Linked DNA regions of Psychrobacter arcticus 273-4. The protein of the gene in region 2 interacts with the protein of the main gene of each other region in a pairwise test. Links are inferred from orthologs where the notes say so. Each region holds a gene or a part of one and is shown on either strand. Other genes may lie near its edges. The genes, in order: pheT and secD.

Region 1 (3,389 bases), 920 kb from region 2 along the record:
AGTGATGGCTATGACAGTCGATTTAACAGACAACTGCGAACCATCACTTTTCAATCCTACTCACTACTATTATTGATCAAATAGGCGCTCATCGACCTGTTGACGGAATTTCTGTCCTGTTTTAAAGGTCACAACGCGGCGTGCTGATACCGCAACGGGCTCCCCTGTCTTAGGATTACGACCTGGGCGGCTATTTTTGTCTTTTAGCTCAAAGTTGCCAAAGCCTGAAAGCTTGACCTCTTTGCCATCAATCAAACTCTCTGACAATTCGTCAAAAAAATTCTCCACCAAACAGCGACCCTCTTGGCGTGTTAGGTTTAGGTGACTCATCAAATGCTCAATCATGTCAGATTTGGTTAAGGTGCTCACAGTACGACTCCTATGCTATGTCGTGATGTCGAATATCATGGTTTAGCGGTATGAGAATTAATGTTAGCTATTATAAAGGTTTTTGTACGTCTTTTTAATAAAGCCTGCATTAAAATCCTTTATTAATAACCACTTAACTTACTCTATGAATAAAATCTTCTATCAGGTAATAATTTTTATAAATAGCAAAAATCCATAGCCTCCTTTATATTGAGGCTATAGAGTATCTGTCTATTATGATTAGAGGTTAGCTGTCGCGCAGCTGTGCTGAATGCTCAACCGTTAATGCTTGTACCACTTTATCAGTGGCAGTTTTTACAGCATCATCCGATAAGGTTTGCGTTTTATCTTGCCATATTAATGCAAAGGCTAATGAACGTTGACCTGCTGGCACTTTTTCGCCTTGATATACATCAAACAACCAAAGATCAGTCAAGAGTGTACCTGATGCCTTGCGTATGGTTGACTCTAGCGTTTGAAGGCTGATGTCGCTGTCTACTAATATAGCAATATCGCGGCGCACTTGCGGGAACTTACTTGGGGTGGTGATGGCATGCTGTTCACGAGCAAGCGTCAGCAATGGTGCCAGTGACAACTGTGCAACCCAAGTGGTTGTCAGATCTAACTGTTTGGCAGTATTCGGATGTAATTGTCCAAGCCAGCCGACATACTGATCATCGATATATAGCTTAGCGCTTTGTCCAGGGTGCAAGAAAGCAAGCTGACTACGCTCATAGCGGATACGCGCATTATCGATTTTCGCTGGTAATAACTGCTCAATATCATGCTTGAGATCATAAAAGTCTAACGCACGGTTTTGATAAGCTTGCTCATCCCAAACGTCACCAACTGCTACTATAGCAATACTTGGCGTTTGTACTAAATCACTCACACTATGACCGACAAAACTTAAACCGGTCTCAAAAAAACGCACGCGTGATTGCTGGCGATTTAAGTTGTATTGTACGCAAGGCAATAAGCTTGATAATAATGTACGGCGCATCACCGCCAAGTCGCTAGAGATAGGATTGGCTAATGCTAATACCTCACCTAATGCTTTATCATCAAGCAAGGCTTCTAATTTGGCATCACTAAAACTAAAGCTAATCGCTTCCATATAGCCGTTATCAACCAAAGCAAGCTTCATCTCATGCGTCAAATCTGCGGTATCGTCATAGTCCATGCTGACTTGCAAATGTGGCAATATGCTTGGGATGTTGTCATAGCCATAGATACGAGCAATCTCTTCGATGAGGTCTTCTTTAATACTCATGTCGAAGCGATACGATGGCGGCGTGCAAATAAGGCTATCTGCTTGCTGCTCTACTTTAAACCCTAATTGGGTCAAAATACGCACCATAACTACTGGCTCAATTTCAATACCAATGACGTCACGAACCTTTGTAATCGGCAATGTAATAGGCGCACGAGCAGGTAAATGATCGCTATTCTCCATTGCGACGATTTGTCCCGCTTGGCTACCTGTGACGCTAGTAATCAAATCAACTGCACGCGCTAAAGCAAGCGCTGGCAACTCAAAATCAACACCTCTCTCAAAACGTTGTGAGGCATCGGTATGCAAACCAAAACGGCGTGCGCGCGCAGCAATTGCTAATGGATTAAAAAAAGCACTCTCCAACACAATATTGGTCGTGCTATCAGTCACACTGCTACGCTGACCACCCATGATACCCGCTAGAGCAAGTGCGCCTTTATCATCAGCAATCACCAATTCATCACCCGTTAAGCTGATGGTTTGCTCATTCAGTAAAGTAATGGTTTCTTCAGGCTGTGCCAAACGCACCACGATATCCCCGACGATAGTATCGGCATCAAACGCATGTAACGGTTGACCCAATTCCATCAAGACATAGTTGGTCACATCAACCAAAAAGTTGTGCGAACGTAGTCCTGACTGCACTAGTGCATCTTGCATCCATTTTGGCGTATCGATAGTACGATCAATATTGCTTATCGACTGTAAAAAGTAGCGTGGACAAGCTTCAACCGCACTGACGGTCACAGCTGGCATCGCTTCGTTGTGAATAACTTGATTGTTGTCAGGGATATTTGGCATTTGTAACGGCAAATCATTAATCACTGATATCTCGCGCGCAATACCACGTACGCTAAAGCAATCACCGCGATTTGGGGTGATGGAGATATCCAATATTTGATTGTCTAAACCCAAATATTCACGGATATCGGTACCAATCGGTGCATCAGTAGGTAGCTCAAGCAGACCATCAATGTTATCGGTTAAATCAATTTCAGATGCGCCGCAGAGCATACCGTTAGAGTCGACACCGCGTAGGTTACCATTTTTAATTTTAAAGCCCGTACCATCATCAGAAGGTAAAACGGCACCAACGGTAGCAACAGGTACTTTCATACCAACAGTAACGTTGGGCGCGCCGCAAACGATTTGTAATGGCTCAACTGCACCAATATTGACCTGCGTCACGCGCAATTTATCCGCATCTGGATGCTGCTCGACGCTAATTACTTCGCCGACGACCACACCGCTAAAGGCACGGGCAACCGCAAAGCGATCGTCGATCTCAAGCCCTGCCATCGTTAGTTGGTCTGCCAATTGTTCACTGCTATTGTTGGGATTTACCCATTGACGTAGCCACTGTTCGCTAATTTTCATAAATATCTCGGATCAAAATTTTGGAGTAAAGGTAGACGTATTATTATTAAAAATAAAATCTAGCCAAACTGTTTTAAGAAGCGTACGTCATTTTGGAAAAACAGGCGCAAATCATCGATACCGTAATATAGCATCGCAAAACGCTCAATCCCCATTCCAAAGGCGAAGCCGGTATATTTTTCGGCATCAATACCGCAGTTGGTAAGCACCTGTGGATGCACCATACCGCAGCCCATGACCTCAAGCCATTTGCCATTATCATCTAAGATATCTACTTCGGCTGATGGCTCAGTGAATGGGAAGAATGATGGACGGAAACGAACGGTCAGCTCTTTGGCAAAAAACGCTTCCAAAAACTCACTAATCA
Region 2 (3,256 bases):
ATGCGTCTAAATTAATTATTATCTATAACTTGTCGAGAGAAACTATGTTGTTATTTATTCAAGCTGCTCATGCTGCTGAAACTGCCGGAGCTACATCACTGTTGGGTCAAATCTTGTTGCCAGTTGCTTTTTTTGCTATTTTTTACTTTTTGGTCATTCGTCCACAATCAAAACGTACTAAAGAGCATCGCGCTATGGTAAGCGCTTTAACAGTCGGCAGTGAAATCATATTTGCTGGTGGTTTGATGGGTCGTATCAAACATTTGGAAGGCGATTATGCGGTTGTAAGCTTAAATAATAATACAGATATCAAGGTACAACGTGCTTCTGTTATTTCAGTATTGCCGGCTGGTACTATCGAAAGCGTTTAATCGTTACTCATAATTGTGACCATTGATCACTGGAATAATGGCTTGTCGGATAATGACTTACCATTACTATTTCAGTATCAATTAATAGTTGTAATGATTATAAAATGACCGTACATTATTTACGGTCATTTTTCGTTTGATGCTTTACTATGGTTCGTACATTTTAAAAAAGAATACAGTGCTGCTGCGATGAATTTTTCGATGCCGCTAGAGTGCATAGTAAGCGAAGAAAATTTATCCCAGCAAAACGCAGCTCTATTTGTAGTTCTTTTATTCTGAACTGACTATATCATCGCGGATGATCACAGTGGTGCACTATCATGGCTGCTATAGCGGCTGAATAAGTACCTCACCATTGTTATCGCTAACTTCCCATCTGCTAACTTGTGGCCTGCGTCGCCAGTAGTTTATCAACTTAAAGAAGTGATTATGCAATATCCCGCTTGGAAATACCTACTCATCACCGTCGTACTAATCATTGCCGGTCTATACGCTGCTCCTAACTTATATCCTGACGAACCTGCCGTACAGATTACCAGTGCCGCAGCAGGCACACAGTTGTCTGATGGCATCTTGACTCAGTCGCAAGATTTGTTGAAAGAAGCTGGCTTGAACTACCATGATGGTACGTTTAAAGGCAACAGTGCATTAGTACGTCTTGATAACCCAGTCGATCAGCTCAAGGCTCAGGAAGTATTGAGAAAGAACTTGGGCGATAACTATGTGGTCGCACTGAACTTAGCGCAGACAACGCCGCAATGGTTGCGTGATATCGGCGCAAAGCCCATGAAACTTGGTCTTGATTTGCGTGGTGGTGTCCGTTTTGTGTTAGAAGTTGACATGGATAAGGCACTCGAACAACGTCTGACCAGTGCCAGTCGTGATATTCGACGAGATCTAAGAGCTGAGCGTATTGCTGTTAAAGGTATCAAAAACGACAAGCGCACTGTGGTATTGCATTTTTCTGATACAGACAATCGTAACCGTGCACAAAACGTGTTGCAAAGCTCAATAGGTAATACTTTTACGCTGCAATCTTCTATCGATGAGCAAGGTCCTGCGCTAATTTTGGCGTATAACGATGCCACTTTAGATGAAATCAATAGCTATGCGGTCAATCAGAACCTGAATACCCTACGCAATCGTATTGCTGAACTTGGGGTAACAGAAGCCTTGGTACAATCACAAGGTGCTAGCCGTATCGTCGTTGAGCTGCCAGGTGTACAAGATACGGCTGAGGCAAAACGTGTCCTTGGTCGTACAGCCAACCTTGAGTTCCGTATGGTCGCTGAAGGTGCCGAAAATTATACGGGCGGTATACCCCCTGCCGGCACTGAAGCTTTCCCATTTGAAACGCTTGATGGTCCGCCCGTATTGCTAGAGCGTCAAGCGATCGTCACTGGTGATAAAGTCACCAATGCTCAGACAGGCATTGATGAAAGTGGCTCACCTGAGGTTAGTATCACCTTAGACAACGCTGGTGGCAAACTGATGCAAAATGCTACCCGTACCGCAGTTGGCAAACAAATGGCTGTAGTGTTCATTGAAAACAAGCAAAGAGTCACTTATAAAGAAGACTCAGCCACTGGCGAGACCGTCGAAGTACGGACGCCTTATGCTGAAACAAAAGTCATTAACCGTGCCAATATCCAAGCAGTCCTTGGCTCATCATTCCGTATTACCGGTCTTGATAGTAGTGCTGAAGCTGCTGAGCTTGCGCTGTTACTACGCTCAGGCGCATTAGCGGCACCGATGTATTTTGTTGAAGAGCGCACCATTGGTCCATCACTGGGTCAGGAAAATATCGATAAAGGATTATTCTCTACGCAGGTAGGTTATTTATTAGTCTTTGCGTTTATGATTATCTTCTATCGCCTGTTTGGTGTGATTGCCAATATTGCTCTAGCAGTGAACGTTATTATCATCATCTCTATTATGTCCATCTTAGGCTCATCACTGACGCTACCTGGTATCGCTGGTATTGTATTAACCATTGGTATGGCGGTCGATGCCAACGTCCTAATTTTTGAGCGTATCCGTGAAGAGCTGGCTAATGGAGTGAGACCGAAATCGGCTATCGTAGCAGGTTTTGATCGTGCTTATAGTAGTATTTTCGATGCCAATATCACAACATTACTCGTCGCTTTTATCTTATTTTCGATTGGTACGGGTCCGATTAAAGGCTTTGCGATTACTTTAGCAATTGGTATCGTCAGCTCGCTGTTTACTGCAATTTTGGTAACCCGTGCACTGATACAAATTGCTTATGGTAAGCGTAAATCTATCAAACGTCTGAGCATCGGTTAGGAGAAAACTATGGCAATCGATAATAACAACCCTCTAGAACAACAGAACAATCCTGAACCGAACGGCTCAAATAGTGAAGCAAGCACGCGTCGCCGTAAAAAACCGCGTCGTGATGGCAAAGGTAGTAATACCCAAACCAATAACGCCACTGCTAAGAAATCAGCTGGTAAAACTAAGCGTAGTGGCAAAGGCGCTGATACAGGCAGTCAAGTACTCGCGACTACTGCTATCGATCCCAACTTGGCACTAGGTGACGCCGCTGATGATGCAGCTGCCTATGCCGAAGGCGGTATCAAAGCCGTCGGTGATCAGCGTATTATCCCTTTTATGAAGATAGAAAAGCCAATGGGAATTTTATCAATCATTTTGGTGATTGGTAGTATTATTGCGATTGCAGTCAATGGCTTAAACCTTGGTCTCGATTTTACCGGCGGCGTGTCAGCAGATGTGCGCTATGAGCAATCTGTCGAGCAGGGTGATGTGGTCAATGCGTTAGCAGATAATGGCTTTGATGATGCAGTCGTGCAATATCTAGGCACCTCGCAAGAGCTGCTAATACGCTTACCACCTCAATCTGA

The links.
Region 1: the proteins of secD (region 2) and pheT interact in binary tests that used the Escherichia coli proteins (3 or more experiments, as listed by UniProt). The link is inferred for Psychrobacter arcticus 273-4 from one-to-one orthologs.

What each region holds. Positions count from the first base shown.
Region 1 is NC_007204.1:2,460,385-2,463,773, forward strand. What follows is about bases 320-3,373. They hold pheT (phenylalanine--tRNA ligase subunit beta), read right to left. Parts: upstream 3,023-3,373; coding sequence 617-3,022; downstream 320-616. Other genes in these bases: PSYC_RS10330 (integration host factor subunit alpha), read right to left, coding at 320-369; pheS (phenylalanine--tRNA ligase subunit alpha), read right to left, coding at 3,082-3,373. Also shown: more of PSYC_RS10330, read right to left, coding at 70-319; more of pheS, read right to left, coding at 3,374-3,389.
Region 2 is NC_007204.1:1,537,915-1,541,170, forward strand. The notes cover bases 319-3,239. They hold secD (protein translocase subunit SecD), read left to right. Parts: upstream 319-800; coding sequence 801-2,678; downstream 2,679-3,239. Other genes in these bases: yajC (preprotein translocase subunit YajC), read left to right, coding at 319-371; secF (protein translocase subunit SecF), read left to right, coding at 2,688-3,239. Also shown: more of yajC, read left to right, coding at 45-318; more of secF, read left to right, coding at 3,240-3,256. UniProt on the Escherichia coli protein: Part of the Sec protein translocase complex. Interacts with the SecYEG preprotein conducting channel. SecDF uses the proton motive force (PMF) to complete protein translocation after the ATP-dependent function of SecA.